Regions from separate parts of the Wansuia hejianensis genome, predicted to be linked through region 4. Evidence: predicted binding sites of a transcription regulator. Region 4 holds the regulator's gene; each other region holds the start of a gene.
The links. Region 4 encodes Rex, which represses fermentation and respiration genes when NADH is low (regulators of the CRP and FNR family bind a similar motif). Its sites were predicted from a motif close to ATTGTTAANTANTTAACAAT; they were not measured.
Positions count from the first base shown of each region.

Region 1 (7,908 bases), 1.4 Mb from region 4:
AGGATACCCTATTATGTGTTATACTGAAATCAAAAAAGTGAGAGAGCGACGGCATATATGAAGAAAAATAAATGGCTGAGCATCGGGGAGTTTTCTAAATTGTCCGATGTAAATATCAAATCTCTCCGGTACTATGACAGCCTCGGCATTTTGAAGCCTGCGTATGTGGATCCGGAGAGCAGGTACCGTTATTATTCGTTTCCGCAGCTTCAGATTGTGGAAGCTATTAAGCTTTGTATAGGGCTGAATATTCCTCTGAAGGAGTTTCACCGGTTCTATGAGGACGGAAGCAATCAGATCCACTTTGAGGAGCTGATTCAATATGGAACGAGGCAGATGGAGAAGAAGTTTGCCGCTGTCCGGCGGGAACTGGACTGGCTGCGGGCGATGCAGACAGAGATCCGGCGGGCAAAGGAGCTTCGGCAGGAGGGGCTGATCGTGCCGATGCAGCTTCCGCAGAAGGTTATCTGGGCAGAACCCTGCGAGGGATTGCGGGATGAGGCGGATTATTACTGGCGGTTCGGGGACACCTATCAGAGGATTCTGGATGCCGGCTGCCAGATTGGGTATGAATGCGGAATGCTGTATTATTATACCGGGCGGGAGGAACGGCAGTATCTGTATGTGGATCTGGAGGGGGAGGCGCCGGAGGGGGCAAAAAATATCGTGAAGGTGCCGGCGCTGGAATTTGACTGCCAGAAGGTATCGGGAGGGCGCGACCGGGAGCTTGAGAGTTATTTCCCGGACCTGCGCAGCCGGCCGGGTATTTGCGTGGTATTTGAGACAGAGATAAGCGGGAGTGATTATTCCTGCCTGGTGCCGGAGCTGGAGCTGCGCTATGCGCGGACAGACCAGATACGGATGCAGATTTAAGCGATAGCCGGAGTACGGTGAAGGGTGCTCCGGCTATCTAACTGTCTCAGCCGGCGGCGGAAGTGAACTGACTGTTATACAGGTCGGCATAAAAGCCCTTCCGGGCCATCAGGGACTGATGGCTGCCCTGTTCGATGATTGTCCCCTTGTTCATCACCAGGATGTGGTCGGCGTCGCGGATGGTGGAGAGGCGGTGGGCGATGACAAAACTGGTACGCCCTTTCATCAGGGCGTCCATTGCCTTCTGGATCTCTAATTCCGTCCGTGTATCCACGCTGGACGTGGCTTCATCCAATATCAGGATGGCAGGGTCGGCCAGTATGGCCCGCGCGATGGTAAGAAGCTGCTTCTGCCCCTGTGAAAAACTGGATATTTCATTGTCAAGGACAGTGTCGTAACCTTCCGGCATTGTACGGATGAAATGATCTGCCCGCGCCGCCCGCGCCGCCTGGTAAATCTCTTCTTCTGTGGCGTCTGTGCGGCCATAGGCGATATTTTCCCAGATAGTGCCGCCGAAGAGCCAGGTATCCTGCAGGACCATCCCCATCAGGGAACGCAGGTCGGCGCGTCTCATTTTTGAAATATCTGTGCCGTCTATGGTAATCCGTCCGCCCTGCAATTCATAAAAACGCATCAGCAGGTTGACAAGAGTCGTCTTCCCGGCTCCGGTAGGGCCGACGACTGCGATTTTACTTCCTGCTTCCACGTCAAAGGAGATATCCTGCATCAATATGGCATCTTCGCTGTAGCCGAAGTGCACGTGCTCAAAGCTCACGCTGCCTTTCGGTTCGGGAATTGCCAGTGGTTCGGGGGTGTCGGGAATCTCTTCCTCTTCGTCGAGAATCTGAAAAATGTGTTCGGCGGCGGCAACAGCTCCATGCAGAGAGTTCCAGGTATAGGAAAACTGTGTGATCGGTTCGGAAACCTGGTTCACATATTGGATAAATGCCTGGATGTCGCCGATGGAGATACGGCCCTGTATGGCGTACATCGCGCCGCGGATGGCGACGGCCACATAGCCGAACTGGCCGATCAGCCGGATGACAGGGCTGATGGCGTAATTCATAAACAGCGCCTTTTTGCCCTCCCGGTAGAGGCTATCATTCAAAACCCTGGTGTTTTCAATCATCTGATCCTCCAGATTAAAGGCTTTAATCACCGTATTGCCGGTAAAAGCCTCCTCGATGCTCCCGTTGAGGCGGCTCAGAGCTTCCTGATTGGCTGAAAAGCTGCGCTGTGTTTTCTGTGAGATGAGCGCGGCCACGAGCAGACTGGCGAAGATGGTGCCGAACGCGATCAGTGTCAAAAGGGGACTGATGAACAGCATCATCAGAAAAGCGCCGAGAATGCTCACAATAGAGCTCAGGAACTGGATCATTCCTTCCTGAAGGGTATCGGAAACCTTTTCCATATCGTTCGTTATCCGGCTTAGGATCTCGCCTTTGGAATGGCGGTCAAAATACTTCAGGGGCAGCCGGTTCAGCTTTGCGCTGACTTCTTTTCTCAGAGAAAGTGACAGGGTTTGGGAAATGCCGGCCATGGTATTCTGCTGAATAAAAGAAAATAGTGAAGAGAGCAGATACAGGCCGGCCAGTCCCAGCAGGATCATCCCCATGGTCTCAAAGCTTACACGGAAGGGGCCTCCGCCTGCGGCGGCGCTCTGAATGCCGTTAAATATCTGGTTGATGGCTATGCCGATAAGCTTTGGAGAGAGTACGGTGAAGACAGAGCTTATGATAATGCTGACGATTACCACTAACAGCTTCCATCTCTGTTCCATCAGCTTCTTCAGTAGGCGGAGGGCGGTGCCCTTGGCATTCCGGGCTCTTTCCGCACTCATACCATCGTCTAAAAGGTTGATTTCTGCCGCGTCGTTGGTGCTTTTTTCGCTGCTCATGCTAATTCCTCCTCGCTGAGCTGTGACTGGGCAATCTGCTGGTAGACCTGGCAGGATTCCATCAGCTCTCTGTGGGTGCCTGTTCCTGCGACCCGGCCCTCATCGAGCACGACGATCTGGTCCGCATCCATAATTGTACTGATCCGCTGGGCTACCAGGATGACGGCCGCGTCCCGGACCTCTTCCCTCAGAGCAGCCCGCAGCCTTGCGTCTGTCTTAAAATCAAGAGCGGAAAAGCTGTCGTCAAAAATATAGATTTCCGGCCGTTTGACGAGTGCTCTGGCAATGGAGAGCCGCTGCCGCTGACCGCCGGAAAAATTGCTGCCGCCCTGGGATACGCAGGTCTGATAACCGGATTCCAGGCTGTCGATGAAATCACTGATCTGCGCGACCTGGGCTGCGTGACGGATTTCCTCCATCCCGGCGTCTTTCTTCCCGTGGAGAAAATTATCCAGGATCGTGCCGCTGAACAGAAATGCTTTCTGAGGAACATAGCCAATCTTATCCCGAAGTTCCCGCTTCGGCATATGCCGGATGTTGCGGCCGTCAATACGGATCGTCCCGCTCTGGATGTCGTAGAACCGGGGAATCAGGCTGGCGACCGTGGACTTTCCGGAACCGGTGCCTCCAATAATTGCCGTCGTCTGGCCCTTATGGGCGGAAAAGCTGATATTGTTCAACACAGGCTCCTCCGCTCCCTGATATTGGAAGGTAACATTGCACAGCTCCAACCGGGCCGGGCTGGCGGCCTCATTGCTGTCCCTGTGGGACCGCGGAGTTCCGGGCGCCTCAGGTTGAACGGACAGGACTTCGCTGACCCTGTTGGCACAGCTCTGCGCTCTTGGAAAGATCATGAACACCATGATTCCCATGATCAGGTAGTAGAGGATCAGCATGGCGTATTCGATCAGCGCCATGATATCGCCGATCTGCATCCGTCCGGCGGCCACCCGCTGCCCGCCGGCGCCTATGATGAGTAAAGTACAGAAGTTCATGATAATCAGGATCACAGGCATCATTGCTGCAAAAATCTTATTGATCCGGATGGCAGTTTCGGCATAATCGGTGAAAGTCTGATCCACTCGTTCTTTTTCACTGTCTGAGCGGTTAAAAGCCCGTATAACCCGGATGCCTGTGAGATTTTCGCGGAGAACCCGGGTGAACCTGTCCAACAGGGACTGAAGTCTGGCAAACATGGGCAGCGCTTTGCGGCTGACCAGAAAGGCGAACAGACAGACCACCAGCATCGCTCCAATGATTGAGAATGCCAGCAGAGTGTCTTTGGAAAATGCCAGAATCAACCCGGCCACCGTCATGACCGGGGCGGGCAGAAGCATTTCAATGGCGGCCATATACGCCTGCTGGATCTGGGTGATGTCATTGGTACACCGTGTGATCATGGACGCTGTGCCGAATCGGTTGAATTCATTCAGGGACAGCGACTGGGATTTCTGGAACAGAGCATTCCGGATATCCCTTCCCATGATAGAGAAGATCCATGTGGTCAGATAGGTGACGGCGACAGAGACTCCTGCGGTCAAAATGGCTGCCAGCAGCATGAAGCCGCCGACCCTCCAGATGTGATCCAGATCCCCCGTTACGATGCCTCTATTTACGATATCCGCCGTAAGGGTGGGAATGTACAGTGTGCCCAGTACCTGTAGGAACAGCAGAAGAAGCATTGCGGCTGCTCTGCCTTTATAGGGTGATAGAAATCTGAGAAGTCTGATCATAGCTGAATATATTTTCCTCCTGTTAGCTAGTTGAAGTCTGCCGGGTATACTCTCTTTGGAGCAATTATAAAGTATCCTATTATGGGAGAGTCAAGTTATATTTTTCCGTTTGGAAAAAATCAATAGGTTTTAGTTTTCACAAGGGCAGACAAACTAATTTCGGCTGCCCTCCTGAATCGGCACCTTTGATTTACCTCTGTTCATCATGTGCTGTATCTGGTGCTTTGCTTTTAATTAGTATTTCACTCCCTTCCAGTAAACAGGTGTATAAACCTCTGCGATGCCGGGCAGCTTTACGCCGCGCAGCGCCCATCTTCTGTATTCTTCAAATCCTGTCCGGTCAACGATGTAGCCGATATGTTCTTTGCCGCCGGGAGCGCTGAGATCGATGTATTCCTTCACGTAGTCGTAAGTGTTTAAAATAATTTTAATGATGCTGTCTTCATCTGCCCATTTAATGAAGTCTTCGCCCAGCCGCAGGTTTTTCTTGCCGCTGCGTTCGAACAATGTCAGGCGGTAATATTTTTTTCACTGCGGGTCCAGGCCGTCAATCAGCGGCTGGAGAGCGGCGTTAACCTCGGGCATTTTATCAAAGGGAATGCCCGGGATCTCAAAGCCCTGACGGTTGGTGATGTGCACAGTCCCGTCCCCGTAGGTTTCGGCTATTTCCTGAATCTTTCCGAGATACTTCGCGTCCAGGTGGCCGCCGGGAACACGTATGCGGGATGCGGAAAGCGTTTTTCTTTAATTTTTTTGTATTTATATCCATAGCGTTCACCTCTTTTCAGTCAATTAGATTTTTGCCAATAGAATAGTTATAGACCGGGCCGTCCAGGCAGATATAAGTCTTTCCTATTTTACAGTGTCCGCATTTCCCAAGGCCCCCGCAGATACAGTGAATCGCCTACGTAGCGTTCAAAAACTTCATCTGTCACCTTCCCTACCCTGCGGATCGTCAGATCCACGTAGCCGTCGCCGATACCGCTGACAGAGATAGGCGCTTCGCCATACTTTGGAATAGACACCTCAAAAACTGCCCGGGTCTGACGACGCTTTTACAGGACATGCGGAAAGTATATTCAATCGCCGTATGGCGGATTACGTCCATTATTTCAGAGGAAAAGGGTATGTAATCATTCTGCAACATGGCTGGATACCTCCTTCATAGCGTTTTCTAACCGGTTAACACAATTGGAAAAAGAAATATATTCCGGGCAGATATCGTCGCATCGCCCACAGCCCACACACATGTGATAGCCATTGCGCTGCTTATAATCCAGAACCTTGTGCAAAACCTTGAACCGCATGCGCTGCCCGTTCTGCTTCCGGTAACTTCTGCCTCCGGCCACATCCGTAAAGCCATCTACCATACAGGAGGCCCATACCCTCCGGCGTTCACCTGCTCTCGCATTTTCGGAGTAAAAGAGATCCTGCATGGAAAAACAGGTGCAGGTGGGGCAGACAAAGTTACACCGCCCGCAGTTTATGCAGCGGCTGTCGTATTCCGTCCATATACTGCTGCCGCTCACAGAGCAGTCCAGATTGTCAGGAATTGAAAGTGTTACAGTGTTTTCAGTCACATGGGCGGGAACCACCGGCTGCTTAGGAATACCTAATCCACAAAGAAACTGTGACCATTCAGAATCCTTGCTGTCCAGAAAATATTGACCGCCGACGGCGTCTGTGCTCAGGTCATAGTGATCTGCAATATTTATGTCCATGCTGACACAAAAGCAGTTCTCAAAAGAATCCCCGCATCCCATTAACACCAGCTTAATGCGATCCCTGAGCCGCCTGTAATAATAATCCTCCGGGCCGTTATGAAGATACATGTCATCCAGCCGTTTTAATGCGTGAATATCACAGCTTCGGAGAAAGATGACAGCGCCTTTGACGGGCGCATCCGCCTCCTTCACCTCATGCTCTGTGAAATAAAACAGAGTCTGCGAGACCGGTAGCAGGACTTCTTTAAAAGAATACTGCGATTTTTCATCAAAGATAATTTCGTTCACTGACTGTATCTCACCATATCGAACACAGTATGTATCGGAAAAAGAACCGCCGCCCACATAGCGCTTAGGCGCATAAATGGTATAATCAGCCCTCAAGTGCTCAAGCAGAGCATCCGGCTGCTCCTGCTGTGTGATAAAACCCATGGCTACATCTCCCAAAATCCTTAGATAATTTGATGTTAAATATTTAACATCCCCGATTGCTGTTGTACTAAAGATATCACAAAAGGTGGAGAATAAACGTTGCCTGTGCAACATATGCCTTTGAAAGTGGGATTTATCTGGCTGTTAGAAATAAATCGTTTTATTTTGTAATTTACATAGTTTTCTTCACTTCTTTATAATATCTTAAAAGCTGATAAAAATGTTTGCATTTCTAAAGAGGAATTTTCACGTTTATGAGGTGAGATGTCTATAGATATAGACTGTCATAGATTCTGGTGGTATACTTAACAGTATTCCGTAATGCATGCCTTGGAGGTTGGAAGGATAGTTTGTGTTGTTCTAAAAGGTGTAATAAGTATGCCTAAAAGGTGTAAGTGTTGTGCATGGTTTAATCGAAATTGATTCTGATGCAGTAACCGAAAAACTGAATTGTTTCCCAAATTCATCCTTTTTTCTGTTTGTAGTTCCAGCAGAAAAAGTAAGCTGATTGCCCTGGTATCGATGGAGATTCCCGTCATGATAAATATAGCTTAAAAATTCCACCCCCCCCCCCAGAAGAGTTATCTCTGAATATTGCGCAATGCTCTGCATTGATGCAGCAAGGCTTTTTTTAGCAAAGGGTTTATGAGCGCCGGATTCCATCCCATAGATCCGCAGATATAATTCAGCTTTTCTTCACCGGGCTTCAGATCTGCCCTTCCCAGCGCAGTCTGAATGCAGGAATCCAGACTGCGCAGGAGCGCTTCGGCTTGCCGGATTCTGCTGCTCATTTCTTCTCTGCGATACACTCTGTCCCACGCGGGGCAGCAGGTCAGGATGTCCGGAAGACTGCTTAGTTTATGGAGGGATGAGAGGCTTTTCGGCAGATCTGAAAATATCGGAAAATCATCTCTTGCCGGTATGGCATCTCCGGTGAACAAAATGTGTTTTTCATTGAAGAGGTAAGTCAGGGAGCCCGGAGAATGTCCGGGCGTTTCCAGGCTTATGGAGGTTAGGCCGGGTTCAAGGCATATCTGCTCTCCATCCTTAAGCGGATGGTCCACGGCTGCCGGTTCCTTCAGCAGTTTGTAAAAGTTAGGAACCGGGCGTACTCTGAATTGTATGTCTATGTTTTCAATCCAGGTTTGTTCCCTGCAGGAAGCATATATATTACAGCCGGAAGCCCTTTGTACTGCGGCTGCACCTCCCATATGGTCAGGATGAGAATGGGTCAGCAGGATGGCTTTAA
Region 1 is NZ_CP060635.1:3,469,069-3,476,976, forward strand. Features, by position in the region: gene H9Q79_RS15885 (MerR family DNA-binding transcriptional regulator) at 58-873, shown strand; gene H9Q79_RS15890 (ABC transporter ATP-binding protein) at 920-2,770, opposite strand; gene H9Q79_RS15895 (ABC transporter ATP-binding protein) at 2,767-4,503, opposite strand; gene H9Q79_RS18700 (hypothetical protein) at 4,738-5,010, opposite strand; gene H9Q79_RS18705 (ferredoxin-like domain-containing protein) at 5,032-5,223, opposite strand; partial or broken gene H9Q79_RS18575 (anaerobic sulfite reductase subunit AsrB) at 5,379-5,650, opposite strand; gene asrA (anaerobic sulfite reductase subunit AsrA) at 5,637-6,659, opposite strand; gene H9Q79_RS15915 (MBL fold metallo-hydrolase) at 7,241-7,908, opposite strand, start outside.
Region 1: asrA (anaerobic sulfite reductase subunit AsrA) is a predicted target of Rex. The motif match lies at 6,691-6,710, and genes of this name have one in related genera.

Region 2 (7,908 bases), 800 kb from region 4:
GATCGCTAAAAAGGCTTTGGAAAAGGATACCGGAGCGAGGGCGCTGCGGGCGATCATAGAGGAATTTATGCTGGACATCATGTACGAAATACCGAAGGACGATAATATTGGTGAGGTTATAATTACCAAGGAATACATCGAGCACACGGGAGGTCCCAGAATACTGATGCGGGGCCAGGAAATTCCGCTGCTGGACGCGTTAGGCTAAAGGAGGTGCTGTAGACATGGCAAACGCATCAGGGTTTTTCGGAAACCTGGGAAAATCTATTTCTAAAACGGCGGATAAAGTTGCCAAGAAGACAGATGAATTTATCTCGATTCAGAGGATCAGAGGCCAGGTCAGCTCTTTAGAGCAGCAGATGAATGGAGATTTTAAAAGGATTGGAGAAATAATCTATCAGAAGAATGTGAACGGAGAAAGTTTTTCTGTTGAGATCAAAGAACTCTGTCAGGAAATCAGTTCCATTCGGAATGAAATTGCCGCCTGCCGGGAGGAAATAGCCGCAAAAAGGGGAGATAAGCTTTGCCCTGCCTGCGGAGCCAGTGTCCCACAGGATGCCCGTTTCTGTATGCAATGCGGTGAGCCCATTGGCGGAGGAGATACGGCGGAGGCGGAGCCGGATATGTCGGAATATGTCGAACCAGATGCCGGAGACGATGCAGCGTCAGGTACAGAGGGCGGCGGAGACGTGAATAGGAGTGAGCCTTTTGAGGATCAATCTGGCGGCGGAGATACTGACGCCGGCTGGCCGGTGGACGAATGTCAGGCCGGGGAGGCTGTTGGGGCAGGCGCCGGAGAAGAAATGGAGACAGAAGCCCCAAAAGCTGTGGAAACCGTCGGGCAGGATGAAGGGCAGAGTATGACCGGAGCGGCCGGCGTAGCAGATGATGATTCTGTTGATGAAGCAATGGCCAGGGAGAACCCGGAAGAAGCAAAAGAGGATGAATTATGATTTTTATCATTATAATGCTGAGTGTCTTTTTAGGCGATCTGCTGTTGAAAAAATATGTGGAAGCGAATCTTCCGGAAGGTGAGGAAAAATCTGTTCTCGGAGGGAAAATCCTGATCCGGAAGGTACATAACAGTGGTATTGCCATGGGCGGACTGTCAGAGCATCCGCTGCTGATCCGGAGAGGCACTCTGGGTCTGATTGGAGGAATACTGGTATACTTTATCAGCCTATTATTCCGGAAAGGCAATGCGGGGCGTAAGACGGGCTTAAGCTTGCTTCTGGGGGGTGCGATGTGCAACTGGTATGACAGGTTCCACCAGGGGTATGTGACGGATTATTTCAGCTTCCAGGTAAAATGGGAGCGGCTGAAGAGGGTTGTATTTAATCTGTCTGATATCTGTATATTCATTGGCACAGTATTGTTTTGCTTCGGAAAGCATAAAAAGAAGGGCTAGAACAGCATTTCACGAAGCCGCCGCGCCGCCAGGTTGAGAGTGTGCTTTGGGTCTTCCACGAGGCAGATGCTGCGGAGCGGAATTTGGTCGGCGAGATCGATCTGGAAGACTTCTCCCGCCTGGATGGCTGGCGCCGCTGAGCTTTCCGGAAGAAAGCCTATTCCGAAATTATGCTTGACCATGGGAAGAATCAGGTCTGTGGAGGCCGCTTCAATATCGGGAGTTAAAGCCAGGTGATAGGAGGAATAGAGCCGTTCAAAAAAGCTGTAGGATTTGGTGCCTTTGCCGAGGCAGATCAGAGGATATTTTTTCAGCTCTTCCAGATGCCAGGTGCGCCCCTGCAATTCTTTGAATTGATTTCCTGCAATCAGGATATCCTGTAATTGACAGAGTTCTGTTTCGGCCAAAGGCTTGGAAGCGCCGGTCGGTGTCGATACCACAGCGAAATCAATACTGCCGTTTTTCAGGTCATTATTGGATTCCGGAGGGATGCTGTTGGAGATCCGCAGTTTGATATCCGGATACAGTGAATGGAAATGCTCCAGCCTTTCCAGAAGGAATACCTGGAGGGCTGTTTCACTGGTTCCGATGCGGACGACCCCGCCCTGGAGTCCGGAGGTGTTTTTCAGAATTGCTTCACCCGCGAAGATTTCTTCGCAGGCCAGACTGACGTGGTTGTAGAGAGCTTCGCCTTCCGGCGTGAGGCTGACGCCTTTTTTAGTGCGGATGAAGAGCATACAGCCCAGTTCATGCTCCAGGATTTTCATGCATCTGGAGATGGCCGGCTGGCTGGACATGAGGAATGTCGCTGCTTTTGTGAAACTTTTGTATCTGGCGACATAATAAAAGATCCTGTAATATTCAAAATTGGCAGCCATAAGGATGTATCCTTTCTATTATAAAAAAAATGTATGTTAAACATATAATAATATTATTTTATTATATAATCAAGAGATAGTATAATACATTGTGAATAAAGTGACAAGAAATGTCATTTTTATATCAAGCACAGCAATAAAAGAAAACTCAGGAGGTAATACAAATGGAGACTTTTGGTCTGGAAAAATTAGGAATCATCAACCCCACCGCAGTTTATCGCAATCTGAGCCCGGCACAGCTTACTGAAGCTGCACTTCGCCGCGGTGAAGGCACTTTAAGCAACACTGGAGCCCTGGTAGTGACCACCGGCAAATATACCGGACGTTCACCGGAGGACAAGTTTATCGTTGATACCCCGACGATCCACGATTCCATCGCATGGGGAAAAGTGAACCGTCCGATTTCTCAGGATAAATTTAACGCGATCAGAGCGAAGATGGTAGCCTATCTTCAGAATCGTGAAATCTTTATCTTCGACGGTATGGCAGGCGCAGACCCTGCATGCACGACGAAATTCCGCATTGTTAATGAACTGGCCAGCCAGAATCTTTTCATTCATCAGCTCCTGATCCGCCCGACATCTGAAGAGCTTGCAGCATATGGAGAGGCTGATTTTACGATCATCGCGGCTCCGGGCTTTAAATGTGTACCGGATACTGACGGCGTACACAGCGAAGCGGCAATTCTCGTGGATTACGAGCAGAAGCTGGTGCTGATCGCCGGTTCCCAGTATGCAGGAGAGATTAAGAAGAGTGTATTCTCCGTAATGAACTATCTGATGCCGAACCACGGCGTTCTGCCAATGCACTGTTCAGCCAACATGGATCCGGAGACCGGCGATACCGCAGTCTTCTTCGGACTTTCCGGAACCGGTAAGACAACTCTGTCCGCAGATCCGGCAAGGAAGCTGATCGGTGATGATGAGCACGGCTGGTCGGATAACGGCATCTTCAACTTTGAAGGCGGCTGTTATGCGAAATGCATTAATCTGGATCCTGAAGGTGAGCCGGAGATCTACAATGCTATCCGTTTTGGAAGTCTGGTAGAGAATGTGGTTATGGATCCGGAGACCCGCGAGTTTGATTTCTTTGACGGAAGCATCACAGAGAACACCCGTGTAGGATACCCGGTGAATTACATTGATAATGCGGCGATACCGGGCGTGGGCGGAATTCCGAAGGTTGTTATTTTCCTGACCGCTGACGCATTCGGCGTACTGCCTCCGATCGCCAGGCTGGATGAAAATGCTGCGATGTATCACTTTGTTACAGGTTTCACCTCCAAGCTGGCAGGTACCGAGCGAGGTGTTAAGGAGCCGCAGCCTACCTTCTCCACACTGTTTGGCGAGCCTTTCATGCCGATGGACCCGTCAGTATATGCGAATATGCTGGGTGAGAGAATTGAGAAATATAATACAAAGGTATACCTGGTCAATACCGGATGGACCGGCGGCCCCGCATCAGGCGAAGGCAAGCTGGGAAGCCGTATGAAACTGAAATTCACCAGAGCGATGGTTACCGCGGCTCTGAACGGCGAACTGGAAAAAGTAGAGTACAAGCATGATGATACGTTCAATTTGGATGTACCACAGAGCTGCCCGAACGTTCCCAGCGAGATCATGAACCCGAGAGACACATGGGAAGACAAAGCGGCATACGATGTGAGCGCCAAGAAGTTGGCTAAAATGTTCGCGGACAATTTCGCAAAGAAATATCCGAATATGCCGAAGAACATCGCAGAGGCAGGCCCGAAAGGGGAATAAATAGAAATCAGATTAACAGAAGGGAGCCTTGCTTTGCATTATGCAGAGCAAGGCTCTTTTATTAGTGTAAAGAAAGGATGCTCTGCAGCTTCATATCAGCGCATAAAGTGTTCCGGGCGTTTATGATTGGGGAGATTAGGGCTGAAATGAGCATGTCCGTGTGTGTCCGGAGGAACAGACTGAAATTTGGGGATTATAAAGTAAAACTTATTATTGACTGATTGGTCTATTAATAGTATAATGTGAATTACATAAATGGACTGATCGGTCAATAATATGAAGAAGGTGCTGACGTGAAGAAGGAGCAGAAAACAGAACTCACAAAAGAGCGCATTATAAAAGCCGCGGTACAGGAATTTGGAATAAAGGGTTATGCTGGTTTTACACTCAATGCGCTCTGTAATGAATATGGAATTTCAAAAGGATTGCTTTACCATAATTTCGGAGGTAAAGATGAGCTATATTTGATTTGTGTCGAAAAGTGTTTAACTGAGGTTACCGATTATTTGAAGGAACAGGGCGGGCAGATAGATTTGCAGAAGTATATGGAATTCCGCTTTCATTATTTCTCCGGGCATCCTCTTTTTTCACGCATTTTCTTTGAGGCGGTATTACAGCCGCCAGAACAGTTAAAGGACGAAATAAAAAAATTGAAAAGAGAGTTTGATCTGTTTAACAGGAAGGTATATAGCAACGCCATTTCAGGGCTGGTCCTGCGTGAAGGGGTGACCTGCGGCGATGCTATGGAATACTATGAGATCATGCAGGAAATGTTCAACGGCTATTTCAGCAGCCCGGCGTATGCCGGTAAGGATTTTGGGTTCTTGGTGGCTGACCATGAGGCGAAGCTGTCCAAGATGATCGAATTTATGCTTTATGGTGTTGCTGAAAGGAGGGAAATCTGATGGATCTTATGATATTGCGGCTGGCGGCCTCCTTTGCGCTTGCCTTTGCGGCGGGAAAGTTAATTGCTAAGCTGAGGCTGCCGTCAATTTTGGGATGGCTGATTGCAGGTATGATTTTGGGACCGCATGCTCTCGCCTTGATGAGTGACGAACTGATGAGTGCGCTTTGGTACCAGAGTTTTATCCACATACTGGAATGCGCGGTAGGACTGATGATTGGAACAGAGCTTGTCTGGAGAAAAATCCGTAAGTCTGGGAAAGCGATTGTGATAACTACGCTCACCCAATCCCTCTGTACCTTTGCCGTGGTGTCACTCGGGTTTGGAATTGGTTTTTATTTCATGGAGATTCCGGTGTATCTTGCTTTTGTTTTTGGGGGTATTGCATTAGCTACGGCGCCTGCGCCTGCTCTTTCGATTGTAAGAGAGTTTAAGACCAGGGGACCTGTGACCGATACGTTAATTCCTATGGCGGCGCTGGATGATATTGTCGGCTGTGTCGTGTTTTTTTCTACAATTGCGGTAATTGCAGGTAAACTGTCCGCGGGAAAATTACCGGTCTATGTGATTATTCTTGTGGTGGCGCTGCCGTTGATGATCGGTGGTGCTGTGGGAGCTGTGGCGGGATGGGTACTGAAAAAGGACAGAAGACCGGGAACCAGCCTGATTCTTTTGGTAGTGATGATTCTGGCGGCTTCTGGCGCCGGGTTTATAGGGAATAGCCTGCTGCCCAGCCCTGTACTGAACTTTATGCTCTTGGGAATGGCATTTTCGGCTGTTTTTTCCAATATGATCTCAGAAGAAAGGCTGGATATGCTCATGGGAAAATTTAACCCCATACTCGGTGTTTCGCTGATATTTGTCATACTGAATCTGGGAGCGCCGCTGGACTATCATCTGATTCTGGGAGCAGGGGCATTTACGGCGGTGTATATTGCCGCCCGCGCCTGTGGCAAATATTTTGGCGCGTTTGCAGGAGCAGCAGCGACCCGGTCGCCAAGAGCTGTGCGTAATTATCTGGGCCTTACGCTGCTGCCCCATTCAGGCGTTTCGTTGGTATTCACGGGAATTGCAGTGTCGGTGCTGAGCGGTCCGGTGCCGGAGTGTGCGGCGATTGTGCAGGGGACTATTGCCGCCGCAGCCGTAATCAATGAGGTTATCGCTGTTTTCATGGCTAAAAAGGGCTTTGAATGGGCGGGGGAATTGAACAGGGCATAAAAAAATCATGGAGCTCCGCAGCTTATGGCAGCTCCATGATTTTTTTATCCGGTAATTACTGCTCCAAAACGGATGTGCAGTGGGGGCATCGGGTTGCTTCCGGAGATATTTCCGACTTGCAGTAAGGGCAGATCTTGGTTGCGGGTTCAGCCGGAGCCTCAGCTTCCGGTTTGGCTCCCATGGCTCGCAGCTTGTTCAATCCCTTCACAACCATAAAGATCACGAACGCGATGATAATGAAATTCAGGACCTGGGCCAAAAAGGTTCCCAAATTTAAAGAGGGGGGATTTTCGCCTGAAGCCAGCGCAAAATTCCATTCGTCAAAGCTGATTCCGCCTGTGATCATAGAGATCAGAGGCATTACGATGTCATTGACGAGGGAGTTGACGATGCCGGTGAACGCGGCGCCGATAATCATACCGACTGCCAGATCCATGACATTGCCACGGGAAATAAATTCTTTGAATTCGCCGATAAACTTTTTCATCTGTGTCTCTCCTTTATCTTTCGTTTTTTTTAGTATATCATTTTGGTACAGGACAGGCAACATTTCGCTTGAATATTTCACTCTGAACGGGTATCATACAGTTAGTAAAGAGTTTTGAGGGAGTGACGAAAGTGAAGCAGCTGTTTAAAAACATTGGCTTGGAATACCGGGATATTCTGGTGCTGGGAGTTGCCGGAGTGGTGATAGGAGCGGCCGTGGGTGTGCTGGATGCGGTATTCGGAAGAATATTGAATTACTGTACGGAAATCAGGCTGGAGTATTTTTCCTGGCTGATTTTCTTTTTGCCGCTGGCCGGGGCAGCGATTGTAGGGCTGTACCGGAAGCTGGGCAAAAGTGCGGCCAAAGGAATGAATTTGGTATTCCAGGTAGGGCTGGGGGAGGCGCCGGGGCTGCCGGTGAGGATGGTGCCGCTGGCCATGATCTGTACCTGGATTACTCATCTGTTCGGCGGCAGCGCGGGACGGGAAGGGGTAGCTATACAGATCGGCGCCGCCGTTTCGAGCAATGTGGAGAGGTTTGCTGGTAAATGGTGGAATATCAGGGAGAGAAAACAGATCTTTTTGATCACAGGCATGGCCGCCGGATTTTCAGGTCTGTTTCAGACGCCGCTGGCTGCTATATTTTTCTCACTGGAAGTCCTGATTGTGGGCCAGCTGGAGTACAGCGCTCTCTTTCCTGCTTCTGTAGCGGCCTTTACGGCCGGGGCAATATCCGGGCAGCTTGGGATCACGAAATTTCATATGGAGATTGCGCACGGCTATGGGATCAGCCTGAGTTTTATGTTGAAACTGGTGGTTTTGGGGCTGATCTTCGGCATCGTCGGCACATTGTTTGCAGAAGGAATCCGGCAGGTGCGTTCCAGGCTGAACGCGGTGTTCACCGGTCACCCGTTCCGTAAGGTGATCATTGTGGGATGTATATTGGCAGTTCTGATTCTGGCGCTGCACCAGGGCAGATATTCAGGAACGGGTGAGAGCCTGGCGGAGCTATGTTTTTCTGGCGGGGAAATTTACTGGTATGACTGGTTTCTGAAAGGGATATTGACGATTCTGACACTTTCCGCCGGGTTCGTAGGCGGAGAAGTTGCACCGCTGTTTACGATTGGCGCCTGCCTGGGCACTGTGCTGGCTCCCCTATTTGGCCTGCCGGCCCCGCTGGTCCAGGCGCTGGGATATACAGCCGTGTTCGGAAGCGGGACGAACACGCTGATTGCCGCGATACTGGTGGGG
Region 2 is NZ_CP060635.1:1,752,198-1,760,105, reverse strand. Features, by position in the region: gene clpX (ATP-dependent Clp protease ATP-binding subunit ClpX) at 1-208, shown strand, start outside; gene H9Q79_RS08095 (zinc ribbon domain-containing protein) at 225-953, shown strand; gene H9Q79_RS08090 (signal peptidase II) at 950-1,408, shown strand; gene H9Q79_RS08085 (LysR family transcriptional regulator) at 1,405-2,286, opposite strand; gene pckA (phosphoenolpyruvate carboxykinase (ATP)) at 2,451-4,049, shown strand; gene H9Q79_RS08075 (TetR/AcrR family transcriptional regulator) at 4,343-4,954, shown strand; gene H9Q79_RS08070 (cation:proton antiporter) at 4,954-6,171, shown strand; gene mscL (large conductance mechanosensitive channel protein MscL) at 6,227-6,658, opposite strand; gene H9Q79_RS08060 (chloride channel protein) at 6,781-7,908, shown strand, end outside.
Region 2: pckA (phosphoenolpyruvate carboxykinase (ATP)) is a predicted target of Rex. The motif match lies at 2,375-2,394, and genes of this name have one in related genera.

Region 3 (7,908 bases), 580 kb from region 4:
AGCAGTATTGGCATTCATCTTTATGATATTAACTTGGAAGAGGGGACGCTTGAGGAACGCAAGGTCGTTCCGATCAACAACTCTTCCCACATCTGCCGTTCACTAAACGGAAAATACCTGTATTCCATCGCAGATGAAGGAGTTGCGGTATTTGCCGTGGAGGCCGACGGCGATCTGACGCTGATTAACAAGGTAGACATTGACGGGATGAGAGGATGCTATCTGTCTGTGGACCAGACGGGTAAATACCTGTTTGTTGCCGGATACCACGACGGGAAGGTAACCGTTGTCCACACCCATCAGGACGGCCGTCTGGGCAGCGTGATGGACGGGGTGTTCCATAAGGGTCTGGGCAGCGTGGCAGAGCGGAATTTCCGCCCCCATGTCAACTGTGTGGTTCCCACTCCTGACAACAGGTTTCTCTGTGCGGTGGACAATGGGATTGACCAGGTGAAGGTATACAGGATCACAGAGCACAACAGGCTTTCGCTGGTGGACATCCTCCGTTGCGCGAGAGAGTCAGGCCCCCGTCTCCTCCGTTTCAGCGCGGACGGGAAATATGCCTATTTGCTCTATGAGCTGTCCAATACGGTAGACGTCTTTACTTACCAGTGCGGCTCCAAGGACAAGAACCCTGCGTTTGAGAAAATTCAGACCGTCAGCACCACATCAGACAATGTGGACAGGATGCATGACGCGGCTTCAGGGATGTGTCTGTCAGAAGACGGCAATTATCTGTTCACTTCCACGGCCGGGGACAATACGGTTGCCATGTTCCGGATTGATCCGTCCACAGGGATGCTGAACAAGGAATTCGCCCTCCCGGTCAGCGGCGAATACCCCAAGGATATAGCCCTGTTCCCGGACGGCAAGCACATTGCTGTAGTCAACCATGAGAGCAATTCCATCACTACCTTTACCATTGATTATGAGAAAAAAGTGCTGGTGATGAAGGGAAAGCCAATGAAGGTTGAGACACCGAACTGCATATTAATCACCCCCATGGGATATTAAATACGGCAATACCAGATCTAACGATAAGCGCCGTTCCGGCAGCAGGCAAGCGAAACTGCCCTGCTGCCGGAACGGCGCTTCTGATTTTATTACATTTAAGAAAGTCCTCCGTACTTCATTACTGAATTTTTCCTAACCCTTTTCCGTAAGCCAGAAACAATTTTCTATCTTCTATGCTCAGCCGTCCATACAGCTCCAACACCTCCTGCTGGGGTTGTGTCAGGTGGACCTCTGACACCTCGTCCAGGAAAAAGTCAGAAAGCGTTATACCGAAACCGTCGCACATTTTCTGCAAAGTCGGGATGGTTGGGATATTCGTTCTGTGGATCATGTTGCTGATTGTAGAATAGGGAATACCTGCTTCCTGGGCAAGGCGATAGTAGCTCCAGTGCCTTTCAGTACAAAGGTTTTTGATGTGTTGAATTACGTCTGTGTCTCTCATAAGTCATATACCTCATTCCTGCAGTATCGCTGTTTTCTAATTCCATTGTAACGGGGAAATGAATTCCTAATAGATGTTAAAGAGAGATTTATTCTTATGGTTCAAAAGAAATCTTAAAAAATTAAAGAAATTTGCAAATTTATATTGAAAAAATATGCATATTAGTGTATGATTAAAAAAATGTTTGTTATTTTCTTGACAATGGGAAAAGTATAGACATTTTCGTGTAAAGAGTGTATAGAGTAGAACGAAAGGAATGGGCAGACACATGACAGAATCACACAAGAACAAAATTGTTGTCGTAGGTGCTGGGAACGTAGGCGAGGCCATTGCGTACACGCTGATGGTGAGAAAACAGGCGAATGATATTGTGCTGGTGGACCTCAACGAAGACAGGGCAAAGGGAGCTGCGCTGGATATCGCCCAGGGCACCAGCTTTTTTAAGCAGGTCTGGGTGCGCAAAGGCGGATATGAAGAATGTGCGGACGCGCAGCTGATTGTCATCACGGCCGGAATCGCGAGAAAACCGGGTCAGACGCGGCTGGATCTGGCGAAGACAAATGTTTCAATTGTGAGAAGCATTACCAGAAGTATCATGGAACACGCGAAAAACCCCCTGATTTTGGTGGTTTCCAATCCGGCGGACGTTACGACGGCAGCGGTGACCGAGGAATCCGGACTGCCGGCAGGCCGGGTGATCGGGAGCGGGACTTCGCTGGATACGGCGCGCTTCCGCTACTTTATCAGTGAGGCTCTGAAGGTTAACATAGAAGACGTGAATGCATATATACTGGGAGAGCATGGCGACAGCCAGGTGCCTGTCTGGAGCGCTGCTAATATTGGCGGCGTGCCAATCGATGAATATGCTGCCCAGGTAGGTGTTAACCTGGACAAGGCGGCCATATCCAAACGTACCAAGGAAGGCGGGGCAGAGGTTATCCAGATGAAGGGGGCCACCTTCTATGGAATAGCCATGGCGGTGTCTAACATCGTGGAGAGAATCATGAAGGATGAAAGCGCCATTCTTCCTGTGGCACACGTTCTGGGTGAAGAATTCGGCAGCTGGGCGGGAGTCGCGATTTCCATGCCCTGTATTGTCAGCTGGGACGGTGTGGAGAAGACTCTGGAACTTCCGATGACTGAGGAAGAAAAAGAGGCCATGGAGCTGTCTGTGAAGACACTGAAAGAGTTCCAGGAAAATGTAATTGTATAAATCATCAAATAAAAGGAGAATAAAGATGGACGTAAAGCAGAAAGCATTGGAAGAACATGAGAAATGGCAGGGGAAAATCGAGGTGATCAGCCGCGCAAGGCTGGAGACACCGGAGGATTTATCCATTGCCTACACTCCGGGAGTTGCAGAGCCCTGTCTGAAGATTTCGGAGGATGTGGATCTCTCTTATAAATATACACGCCGCGGCAATATGGTGGCTGTCGTCACTGACGGAACAGCCGTACTGGGCCTGGGAGATATCGGACCGGAAGCCGGGATGCCGGTCATGGAAGGGAAATGTGTCCTGTTCAAGGTATTCGGCGGAGTGGATGCGTTCCCTCTCTGTGTGAGAAGCAAAGAAGTAGATGACATTGTGGAGACTGTTGCGATGCTGGCAGGCAGCTTCGGCGGCGTCAATCTGGAGGATATTTCAGCCCCCAGATGCTTTGAAATAGAGAGAAAGCTGAAAGAGCGCTGTGACATCCCGATCTTCCATGATGATCAGCATGGAACGGCAGTCGTAACCACGGCAGCCATGCTGAACGCATTGAAGCTGACGGGAAGGAAGCTGTCTGATATTAAAGTGGTGACCTCCGGCGCCGGCGCGGCAGGCATCGCGATCATCAAGCTGCTGGTGAGCCTGGGGCTGAAGGAAGTGATCATGTGCGACCGCAGCGGGGCAATTTATGAAGGAAGAGAAGGGCTGAATGCGGAGAAACAGGAGATGGCGAAAATTTCCAACCTCCAGAAGAAAAAAGGCAGCCTGGCTGATATGCTGGTGGGAGCAGATGTGTTTATCGGTGTGTCCGCGCCTGGAACAGTCACTCCGGAGATGGTAAAGACCATGGCTCCGAACCCGATTCTTTTCCCGATGGCGAATCCGGTGCCGGAAATCATGCCGGAACTGGCGAAGGAAGCAGGGGCGGCCGTGATCGGAACCGGAAGAAGCGACTTCCCGAACCAGATTAACAACGTGCTGGCTTTCCCGGGAATCTTCCGCGGAACGCTGGATGTGAGAGCCAGGGATATCAACGATGAGATGAAGGTTGCGGCAGCCTATGCGATCGCGGGTCTGATCGATGAACAAGACCTGAATCCCGATTATATTATACCGAATCCTTTTGACAAACGGGTGGCGCCGGCCGTTGCGAAGGCAGTGGCAGAGGCTGCGAAAAAGACAGGAGTCGCGAGAATTTAACAGTCTGATTTAACAGAGCACAGGAAGAGAACCGCTGAACCGGGGGAATAGCGATGAAACGATTAGAAAAGCTCTATGCGGGAGATTACCTGCGGGATAAGTATGATATTACCATACAGAAGGCCGTAGTTGAGGATCACCGCCCGAAGCATTTTCATGATTTCATAGAGATCGCCTACATTGCTTCGGGAAGCGGTTCTCATACTGTAAATGACCAGGAATTCCGGATCGCCAAGGGAGATCTGTTCATATTGGGAAAGAACACGGTCCATGAGTTCCAGGCAGACAGAGAGACGGAGCTTCTGGTGTATAACTGTATTTTTCAGCCGGATTTTATCGAGGGTTCTTTGGGGAGGGATGATGAATTTGTCCAGCTCATCTACCGGTATCTGATTCAGAGCGCCGGGAACTTTGACAGCCGGAACGGTTATCTGAAGCTAACAGGGACGCCGTCCCAGGAAATCGAACAGATATTTGAGGAAATGTTTGAGGAATATGAGAAACGGGAAATCGGCTACATCCATCTGATCCGTTCCGATCTGGTCAAGCTGATGATCCGCGTGTTCCGGCAGCAGGGAAAGCTTTCGCCTGACAGCCAGGGGCCTTCGGCTCTGAACCGGCTGATGGTGCAGAATACCATTGAGTATATGGAGGAGCACTATGCCGGGGAGATCCAGGTGGGAGATCTGGCATCCAAATATTATCTGAGCCCCAGCTATTTCAGCCGGATCTTTAAAGATGTGACAGGGACCACGCTGGTGGCAATGCTTCAGTCGATACGCATTCAGAAGGCCTGTGAGCTGCTGAAAAGCACTTCCCGGTCAGTGACGGAGATCGCCTATGACGTTGGGTATCAGGATATGAAATATTTCTATGGCCTGTTCCGTAAACAGAAAGGCACCTCTCCCAAACAGTATAAAAAGACCCACATGACAATTACAGAGAACGAAGAGGATCAAAAAGTACAGGATACCCCTATAAAATAGCCGTTCTGCCCAAAGAATTCCGCCGCACATTTGCTATAATAGACGTATAGAAACGTAAGAACAATTGTGCGGAGGTGTTTTTATGACAAACAGAGAAAGAGAACGGATGACCCTGGATTTTCAGAAGCCGGACAGAGGATCGATTGAGGAGACGTTTTATCCCTGGGTTTTAACCACGCAGAGATATAAACAGGAAGGCATTCCGGCAGAGATTGCCGACGGTGCGAAGGATATCACCAATGATATCGTAGGAAAGCATGAGAATGATAATCCGGAAAAGTATCTGCCGGTGAGCTGGGGCGAAGGCGTCATGGAATATGAACAGTATCTGGGTTTTGACCCGGTCAGGAGAGCGCATTTTGTGCTTCCGTTCCGCCGTTTTGAAGAAAAAATCATCGAAGAGACAGACGAGCATATTATCAAGCAGGACGTTTTCGGCAGGCAGAATATCAGGAAGCTTCCTAACGGGATCGAAATTCCCTATAAGCCGATCATCTCGACAGAAGATGACTGGAAGCGGATGAAGGAGCACGGTGATATTGAGCTTGAAAAACACTTTACAGATGCGGCCATCGAAGCGGCCTATCTGCCGCTGAAGGAACGGCATGACCGCGGGGATTTCCCGATCCGCCTGAATATTGAAGGATTCTTCTGGGTGCCCAGAGAGCTTCTGGGAGATGAAGAGCATCTGTATTCCTTCTATGAAGATCCGGAGTTGCTTCACGATATCTGCGATTACATGCTGGGTGTGTACACGACAAAGCTGATGAAGGTGATCGAACTCATTCAGCCGGATATCGTATATATCATGGAAGACCTGAGCGGAAAGAACGGCCCGATGATTTCAGGGGCTATGTTCGACGAGTTTGTGGGCTCCTACTACAGGAAGCTGATCCCGATGCTCAAGGCGAGAGGCGTCGGTAATGTGTTTGTGGATACCGACGGAGATTTCATGATGATGATACCCAACTTCATGGACGCGGGCGTAGACGGATTCCTGCCGATGGATGTGAATGCCGGCATGGATATCGTAAAAGTGAGAGAAAACTTCCCCACTTTGAAATTTATCGGAGGCTATAATAAGCTTCGCATCGCCGATGGAAAAGAAGCTATTGACGAAGAATTTAACCGGATCCTTCCGGTCGTGCGTCAGGGCGGTTATATCGTCGGAGCGGACCACCAGGTCCCGCCGTCGGCGTCCCTGGAAAATTACAGATATTATATTGAGCGTCTGAAAGATGTCATGGCTCAGTGCGGCGCTGATCTGTAAACAATAGCCTGCAAGTAATTTTCATACATTGAGGGTGGTCTGAATTTCAGAGCACCCTCGCCATCCTTGTACAAAGAGTCCGGCTTGCCGGACTCCCGCACCGGAGCGCGGCCGCCTCAGCGGCCATATTTCCTTAGCGCGGAGGCATTGGCTCACTTAACGAATGAAATGAGCTTAGTGAACAAGCCCACATCGTGTTGTGCATCCCTCGGAGGGTTTTATTTCATAGGATGAACTTTCCTATGACATGAGAAAGAGTCTGCTGTTTGCAGGCTCTTTTTCATGCCGGAAAAGCGGAAGAATATCCGGAGACGCGCTTGACGAATTTGCCGATTTTGCTTATGATAAGGAAGGTAGAAAGGAAGTGCGCATGAAAAGCAGAGTGATTTTGATACCCTGTCCGTCCTATGAAGAGGGGCAGGTGTACGAAGGGATGAAAGAGGGGCTGAGGCTTCTGGGAGGCCTTCGGTCTGTGATAGATACCAAGGAAAGAGTGCTGCTGAAGCTGAATCTGGTGCGCAGCGCGCCGGCAGACCGGGCAGTGATCACGCATCCGGCGGTAGCCGCGGCGCTGGCCCGCCTGCTGAGGGAGGAAGGCTATGAGGACGTACATGCCGGGGATTCCTGTGGCTTCGGTTCTCCGCTGAAGATCATGCAGGAGTCGGGAATGGCGGCAGCCTTTGAAAAATATGGAGTTTCCTTGGCGGAATTTAAGGAATCTGTGCGTGTCAGTTATCCAAAGGGAGTTCACGCGAAGGAATTTATGATGGCCAGGGATGTATGTGAAGCGGACGCTATCATCAGTGTCAGCAAGATGAAAACCCATGCGCTGGAGCATATTACAGGCGCGGTGAAAAACCAGTATGGCTGCATCCAGGGCCTGAACAAGGCTAAGGGACATACCGCATATCCCAGCCCCGAAAGTTTTGCCAGGATGCTGGCGGATCTGAACCTGAAGGTGAAGCCCAGGCTGTATGTGATGGACGGAATCGTGGCGATGGAAGGCAACGGCCCCACGTCGGGCGACCCGGTACCGATGAATGTTCTGCTGTTCTCGACAGATCCGGTAGCGCTGGACAGCGTGTTTTGCCGTCTGGTCCATCTGGCCCCTGATCTGGTGCCAACGAATGTATGCGGTGAGCAGATGGGACTGGGCGTTTGGCGGGAGGAAAAGATAGAGCTTGTCACGCCGGAGGGGACAGTCAGCCTGCAGGAAGCTGCAGAACGATATGGAAACCCGGATTTCCGGGTGAACAGAAAGAAAGAGAAGATCAAAGGCTGGATGGGAGCGGTGAGCTTTTTCAGGATCTTTCAGAGAAAACCCCGGATACTGCCCGAACAGTGCAAAAAATGCGGTGTCTGTGTGGAAAGCTGTCCGGTGGAAGGGAAGGCAATTTCTTTTGCAAACGGCAGAAATCAGCCGCCGGTCTATGACTACAGAAAATGTATCCGCTGTTTCTGCTGTCAGGAAATGTGCCCGCATAAGGCGATTAAAGTGAAGTGAGCAACGGAAAACCCATGAGACATAACAAACGCATGTCTCATGGGAACTAATGACGCCGGATGTATAACTAAAATAAATTAGACGGCCGGGAGTGCTCGCTGTCTTTGGGTAAAAAGTTATCATTTGATATATGAATTGTCACGCCGTACGAGCATGTAAAATGATCGTACAATAATCTTAAAGCATTTTCAGAGTCTCGTTTTCTTAAAATATCCACAAGCGTAAGGTGCTGCTGCAGCCCGGAGAGCAGCGTTTGGCTGTCGGTGATCCGGGAAGCCTGC
Region 3 is NZ_CP060635.1:1,531,044-1,538,951, reverse strand. Features, by position in the region: gene H9Q79_RS07070 (lactonase family protein) at 1-1,014, shown strand, start outside; gene H9Q79_RS07065 (helix-turn-helix domain-containing protein) at 1,133-1,456, opposite strand; gene H9Q79_RS07060 (L-lactate dehydrogenase) at 1,725-2,669, shown strand; gene H9Q79_RS07055 (NAD(P)-dependent malic enzyme) at 2,695-3,867, shown strand; gene H9Q79_RS07050 (AraC family transcriptional regulator) at 3,921-4,853, shown strand; gene H9Q79_RS07045 (uroporphyrinogen decarboxylase family protein) at 4,936-6,123, shown strand; gene H9Q79_RS07040 (DUF362 domain-containing protein) at 6,371-7,627, shown strand; gene H9Q79_RS07035 (GntR family transcriptional regulator) at 7,695-7,908, opposite strand, start outside.
Region 3: H9Q79_RS07060 (L-lactate dehydrogenase) is a predicted target of Rex. The motif match lies at 1,640-1,659, and genes of this name have one in related genera.

Region 4 (7,908 bases):
TGCGATTTATGGGACTGGAGCTTTATCCGCTTATGGCTATACGCAGATTATGGTAAAGGCTGCCCAGCGGGTGCTGTTCGACATACGGAGAGACCTGTTCTCACACCTTCAGGGCCTGCCGCTCAAGTTCTTTGACACCCGGCGTCACGGGGATGTGATGAGCTATTTTACCAATGATGTGGATACGATCTCCGATGCCCTGAATAACAGCTTTGCCATGGTGATTCAGAGCTTTATACAGATGGTGGGCACGCTCCTCATTCTGTTCATCCTCAACTGGAGGCTGTCGCTGATTGTGGTGATATGCTATGCGGCCATGTTTTTATACATCAAATTCAGCGGCCAGAGAAGTAAGAAGTATTATACCCGCCAGCAGGAGAGCCTGGGAGATCTGGACGGCTATATCGAAGAGATGGTGAACGGGCAGAAAGTCGTTAAGGTTTTCAATCATGAGGCAGCCAGCCTGGAGACTTTCAGGGCTAAAAATGAAGCTCTCAGAAAGGCTGGGACGGGCGCGCAGAGCTATGCCGCTACGATGATTCCTGCCGTGGTGAGTATTTCCTATATCAACTATGCCATTGTCGCCGTCCTGGGAGGGATCATGGCCCTCCGGGGCCTCACAGACGTGGGCAGCCTGGCCAGTTATCTGGTGTTTGTCCGGCAGTCGGCCCTCCCGATCAACCAGTTTACACAGCAGAGTAATTTCCTGCTGGCAGCTCTGGCAGGCGCGGAGCGGGTGTTCGAGGTGATGAATCTGGAGCCGGAAAGCGACAACGGACAGGTAGACCTCATCAATGTGGAAGAAAAAAATGGTGAATTGTCGCCTTGCAGCCGGAAAACCGGGCGCTGGGCCTGGCGCAGGGCAGATGGGAAACTGGTTCCTCTCAGGGGAGACGTCAGGTTCCAGAACGTAGAATTCGGCTATGAGCCCGGGCATCCCATTTTAAAAGACATCAGCCTGTACGCGAAGCCCGGACAAAAAATTGCATTTGTAGGGTCCACAGGAGCCGGGAAAACCACGATTACCAATCTCATCAACCGTTTTTACGATGTACAGGGGGGTAGCATCACCTACGATGGGATCAACGTCAACGAAATGCGCAAGGATGCCCTGCGTCATTCTCTGGGGATTGTGCTTCAGGATACCCATCTGTTTACCGGAACAATAGCGGATAACATCCGATTCGGAAAGCTGGATGCCACAGACGATGAGATCCGTCAGGCAGCCCGGATTGCCAACGCGGATTCTTTTATCTGCCGGCTGCCCCAGGGCTATGATACGCTCGTGAAAGCGGACGGCGCCAACTTGTCCCAGGGACAGAGGCAGCTTTTGGCCATAGCCAGGGCGGCTGTGGCAGATCCTCCCGTCCTGATTCTCGATGAGGCGACTTCTTCCATAGATACCCGTACGGAGGCTCTGATTGAAAAGGGGATGGACCGGCTGATGGAGGGACGTACAGTCTTTGTCATCGCCCACCGTCTGAGTACGGTCCGTAACGCTGATGCGATCATGGTTCTGGAGAACGGACAGATTGTGGAACGCGGCAGCCATGAAGAGCTTCTGGCCGCCAAAGGACGTTATTACCAGCTGTATAACGGCCTGTTTGAACTGAGCTGAAAGGATGGTGGTATATGAGTTATCGTGCAGAAGGCTGTGAAAATATCTCCCAGGCTCCGGGAGCTACAGGGGAGGTCGGGGGCTTCCGCATCCGGCCGGGCCTGTTCCGGGAGAATGGGGCGGTGATTGTGCCGGGAGGCGTCAGCTTTACCATATCTTCCTGCGGAGCGGACTCCTGTGAATTATGCCTGTTTCACAGGGCGGCCTGTGAGCCATTCGCAGTGCTGCCCTTTCCGGAGGACTGCAGAATCGGACACACCTATTCCATGATTGTGTTTGGCCTGGATATCCGGGAGTTTGAATATGCTTACCGGATGGATGGGCCGCATGATCCGGCCAGGGGGCTGCTCTTCGACCGGACGGAGTTCCTTCTGGATCCCTATGCCCGGGCGGTTACCGGCCAGAGCGTCTGGGGCTGCCGGAAGGAACAGGGAAAAGCCTATCATGCCCGTGTTGTGCAGGATTCCTTTGATTGGAGCGGTTTTTGTGATTCAAAAATCCCTTTTCAGGATATGGTCATCTATGAGACACATGTGAGAGGTTATACAAAGCACCCATCCTCCGGCGTGAAGCATGGAGGGACTTTTGCCGGGCTCATGGAGAAACTGCCTTATCTTCTGGAGCTGGGAGTTAATGCCGTAGAGCTGATGCCCATTTTTGAATTTGACGAGACGGCTGACGAACGCATTGTGGATGGGAGACAGCTGCTGAATTACTGGGGTTACAATACAGTCTGCTTTTTCGCGCCTAATACCAGCTATACGGCCGCTGTTGAATATAACCGGGAAGGGACGGAGCTGAAACAGCTGATACGGGAATTTAACGCGCACGGCATTGAGGTAATCCTGGATGTCGTCCTGAACCATACGGCGGAGGGCGATGAACGGGGCCCATTCTTCTCTTTCAAGGGAATTGATAATCAAATTTACTACATGCTCACGCCGGATGGCAGGTATTATAACTTTTCCGGCGTCGGGAACACTCTGAACTGCAACCATCCGGTGGTCCGCCAGTTTATACTGGACTGTCTCCGGCACTGGGTGATTGAATACAGAGTCGATGGCTTCCGGTTTGATCTGGCTTCGATTCTGGGAAGAGACGAGAACGGCAGCCCGCTGTCAAAGCCTCCGCTGTTGGAAAGTCTGGCATTTGACCCTATCCTGGGCCAGGTAAAACTGATTGCTGAGGCCTGGGACGCGGGCGGCCTGTACCAGGTGGGGTCGTTCCCGTCCTGGAACCGGTGGGCGGAATGGAACGGGAAATACCGGGATGATGTACGGCGCTTTCTCAAAGGGGATGAAAACACCGCAGCTGCGGCCATTGAGCGCATCTGCGGTTCGCAGGATCTGTATCCGCCGGACAGGCGGCAGAACGCTTCTGTGAATTTTCTTACCTGTCACGACGGGTTTACATTATATGACCTGTACGCCTATAATGAAAAACACAATGAGGCGAACGGATGGGAGAATACTGACGGGGCCTGGGACAATCACAGCTGGAACTGCGGCGCTGAGGGCGAGACGGAAGCTCCGGAGATTCTCGCCCTCCGGGAACGTCTGAGGAAAAACGCATTTACCGTTCTTCTGTGCAGCCACGGGGCAGCTATGTTCCTGTCCGGCGACGAATTCTGCAACACACAGTACGGCAATAATAACGCATACTGCCAGGACAATGAAATTTCCTGGTTGGACTGGTCGCGTCTGGAGCAATACCGGACATTTCAGCAATTCGTGGCGCGGCTGATTGCTTTCAGAAAGGAGCATCCTGTGCTGCGCGGCAAGACTGCGCCTGCCCGGTGCGGCTGGCCGGATCTGTCGCTGCACAACGGAACTGCGTGGAACAGGGAGACGGACCCGTTTACCCGGCAGATCGGCGTGCTGTTTGCCGGGAGACAGAAAGGTGGGCAGAAGGATGATCTGGTGCTGCTGGCCGTCAATGCTCACTGGGAGCCTCACAGGCAGGAGCTTCCGGAGGCTCCAAATGGCTGCGGCTGGCGGCTGAAGCTTCATACCTTCTGTGAAGACTCTTTTCAGCCGGATACGCCCTTTGACGGTAAAAGCATGATGATAGGGCCGCGGTCTGCCGCAGTATTCGTGGCAGAATAGGTTTCAGCTTACTCTGCCAGTTCAGCCCATTGGTCATAGAGCTGTTCCAGCTGCCCGGCAATTTCCGCTTTTTCATGGGAAAGCTCCTGGCAGCGAGGGAGATCGGTTCCGGTTTCCGGCAGATTAAATTCCTCGTCAATTTCCTTATCCCGGGTTTCCAGCTCCGAGATAAGGGTTTCCAGCTTCTTCAGGTCGTTTTCTCTCTTGCGGAGCCGCGCCTGCTCCTCTTTGCGCGTTTTCCAGTCCATCTGGGCGGAAGATGCGGACTGTTCTTCAGCCTCCGGTCCGGAGACGGCGGAAGAGACGTAGGCGCGGGTCAGTTCTTCCTTCTTTTCCTGATAGTAATCGTAATTTCCGATATAGTTAATCAGGGTCTGGCCGGTCAGTTCCAGGATGCGGGTAGCGGTCTGGTTGATGAAATAACGGTCATGGCTGACATACAGGACCGTTCCCGCATATTTTCTCAGAGCTTCCTCCAGGATTTCCTTGGATACGATATCCAGATGGTTGGTGGGCTCATCCAGTATGAGAAAATTAGCCTCTGAAAGCATGAGCTTGGCCAGGGAAACCCGGCCCCGTTCTCCGCCGCTCAGTGTGCGGATCGGCTGGAATACTTCGTCACCGGTAAAGAGAAATGCGGCCAGCACATTCCGTATCTGCGTCTGGGTCATCGAAGGATAGGTATCAGAGATCTCCTCAAATATCGTCTTATCCATATGCAGTACCTGATGCTCCTGGTCATAGTATCCGATATGTACTTTTGAACCCAGCGCAATGCTCCCATGGTCTGCCTCCACAAGGCCGTTAATAATTTTCAGTATGGTAGTCTTTCCTGTCCCGTTGCTGCCGATGATGGCGACACGTTCACCCCTGTGTATCTCAAAATCCTGGTTTTCAAACAGGGATACGCCGGAGTAGGCTTTTGACAGCCCTCTGACTGTCAGCACGTCATTGCCGCTGATGATCCTTGGCGTCAGGTGAATGCGCATGTCCGCCTGGGGAATGGCGGGCTTATCCAGAACTTCAATCTTATCCAGCAGCTTTTCCCTGCTCTCTGCCCTTCGGATCGATTTTTCCCTGTTGAAGGAGCGCAGCTTTGTAATTACCTCTTCCTGGCGGCGTATTTCCTGCTGCTGGTTCAGATAGGCGTTGTATTCCGCCCGGCGGATCACCGCCTTTTTCTCACTGTAGACTGTATAATTTCCGGGAAACATTAAGGATTTTCCGTTTTCTATTTCAATGACCTTCGTGACGATGCGGTCCAGAAAATAGCGGTCATGAGAGACAATCAGGACCGCGCCGGGATAATTCATCAGATACGTTTCCAGCCAGGAGATGGATTCCATATCCAGGTGATTGGTAGGCTCATCCAGCAGAAGCACATCTGGTTTGGTCAGGAGCAGGCGGCCGAGAGCCACTCTGGTTTTCTGCCCTCCGGAGAGGGTGTCCAGCTCCCGGTGGAAATCCTCTTCTGGGAAACCAAGCCCCTTGAGTACGCCTGTCACTTCGCTCTGGCAGGCGTATCCATTGGCCAGTTCAAAGGTGTGGGTCAGCCGGGTGTAGGAAGCCATCAGTCCATCCAGCTCTCCGGGGTCCGCATTTTTCATCTGTATCTCCAGAACGCGCATCTTGCGTTCCATATCCAGAATGTCCTGCTTTGCCTCCAGTACCACTTCGTAGATGGTCCGGTCGCCGCTGATGTCCTGATGCTGCGCCAGATATCCGATGGTTTTCCCCTTAGCCAGGATCACCTGGCCGGAATCGGGCTGTATTTCTCCCATGATTATTTTCAGCAGAGTGGTCTTTCCTGCTCCGTTGACGCCAATGAGGGCGGCTTTTTCGTGTTCCTCTATATGAAAAGATACATCACGGAGAATTTCCGTGGCTGCAAATGCCTTATTGATATTTTGACAGGCCAGTACCATATTACACCTCCACATTGTTTTCAGTACTTATTATACAGAAAAAACGAAAATAGACAAGAAAAACAGAAGAAATCTTTGACAATCTTCTGTCAAATAGATATAATGGTAAAAGAATTAGTGGATCGAAGAGTCGGGCAGCAAATACCTGGACAGGAGGAATAGGAGTAGTGAGCGAAAAGGGTATTTCAAAAGCCGTTATCAAGCGGCTTCCGAGGTATTACAGATACCTTGGGGAGTTATTGGAAGCCGGTGTGGAGAGAATCTCGTCCGGAGAACTCAGTGAACGGATGAAAGTTACTGCGTCACAGATCCGTCAGGATCTGAATAATTTCGGCGGATTCGGACAACAGGGCTACGGATATAATGTACGGTACCTTCATGATGAAATCGGCAAGATCCTTGGCCTGAACAGAATACACAACATGGTGATTATCGGAGCGGGAAATCTCGGACAGGCGCTGGCGAATTACGCCTCCTTCGAGCGGAGCGGCTTCAGGACGGTTGGGCTGTTCGATGTGAATCCGGTCCTGCAGGGTGTGACAGTCAGAGGAATTCCCATCCGCATGGTGGACGAGCTCCCGGAATTTATCAAAGAAAATAAAGTAGAGATCGCTACGTTGACCCTTCCGAAGTCCAGAGCCAAAGAGATGGCCCAGCTTCTGGTAGAATACGGGATACGGGCGATCTGGAATTTCGCCCATACGGATTTGAATCTGGTCCTGCCCCGCGACGTCATCGTGGAGAACGTACATCTGTCCGAGAGCCTGATGCGGCTTTCCTATAATCTGACCAGCTATGAAGAAAAGCATAAGACGAATAAATAACAACAGAGGCAGAGCCGTCCAAGGGCTTCTGCCTTTATTTTGCACAGGAGAAAGGAGGAATCATACGGAATGAGAAGAATTCTCAGTGCGGAACAGATGCGGCAGGCGGACCAGTCAGCGATGGCGATGGGTCTCCCATCGATGGTCCTGATGGAGAGGGCCGCGCTGGCGGTAGTGGAAGAGATGACTGGCAGGGGGCTGGATCTGAGCCGTGTCTGCGTGGTCTGCGGAACGGGTAATAACGGCGGAGACGGGGTTGCCGCAGCCCGTATTTTATGTGAACGGGGCTGGCGGCCAGCTGTCTGTCTGACAGGGAACCCGGAAAAATACAGTGAGCAGCTCAAACAGCAGATCCGGATAGCGGAAAATTATCCTGTAACTTTCATTAATAGTTTCAGGCCTTCTGAATATACTGTTATCATAGATGCAATCTTTGGCATCGGCCTGCGCCGTCCGGTTGCAGGGACATACCGGGAGATAATCGACGGAATCAACAGCTCAGGAGGGACTGTGGTTTCCGTGGACATCCCGTCCGGGATACATACGGACACGGGGGAAATCATGGGAACGGCGGCACGGGCGGACCTGACGGTCACTTTCGCACGGGGCAAGACAGGTCTGTATCTCTACCCGGGAGCTGCCTGTGCGGGTACGGTGGTTGTCAGGGATATCGGCATCCCGGTGGGATCCGGACCAGAAGGCGGGCCGGGACTGTATTGTCTGGAGCCATCGGATCTTTCCTGCCTTCCGGCCAGGGATCCGTCCGGCAATAAGGGCACATTCCGTAAGCTGCTGGTAATTGCCGGATCGGACAGAATGTGCGGAGCCGCATATCTGGCTGCCCGTGCCGCGCTCATGACCGGGATCGGAATGGTAAAAATCTATACGCCTGAGGCCAACCGCCTTCCCCTGTCAGTGCTTCTGCCGGAAGCGCTGATATCCACCTACCGGGAATCGGCCTGGAACCTCCAGGAATTTAACCGTGACCTGGAATGGGCCGACTCTGTTGTAATCGGACCGGGGCTGGGAACCTCTGAGTTCGCCGGAAGACTTTTGGCTTATTTCCTTGACAGAAATGAACTTCCCTGTGTTATAGATGCAGATGCGCTTAATCTGCTGGCATCGAAAAAAGAGCTGTGGAATGCTCTGAAAGCTCCCTGCATCATAACTCCTCATGTGGGAGAAATGTGCCGGCTTATGGGAACAACGCCAGAAGTGGTAAAAAAGGATCTGATAGAAACTGCCCGCAGATTTGCCACACTTCATCAGGTGACCTGTATACTGAAGGATGCGCGCAGTGTGACGGCGCTGCCTGACGGCAGATGTTACCTGAACCTGAGCGGCAACAGCGGTCTTGCTACGGCCGGCAGCGGAGATGTGCTCTCCGGGATTGCAGCGGGGCTGGCGGCGCAGTATCCTCAGCTTCCGGTTCCGCC
Region 4 is NZ_CP060635.1:954,380-962,287, forward strand. Features, by position in the region: gene H9Q79_RS04360 (ABC transporter ATP-binding protein) at 1-1,618, shown strand, start outside; gene H9Q79_RS04365 (glycogen debranching protein) at 1,633-3,723, shown strand; gene H9Q79_RS04370 (ABC-F family ATP-binding cassette domain-containing protein) at 3,732-5,648, opposite strand; gene H9Q79_RS04375 (redox-sensing transcriptional repressor Rex) at 5,816-6,472, shown strand; gene H9Q79_RS04380 (NAD(P)H-hydrate dehydratase) at 6,542-7,908, shown strand, end outside.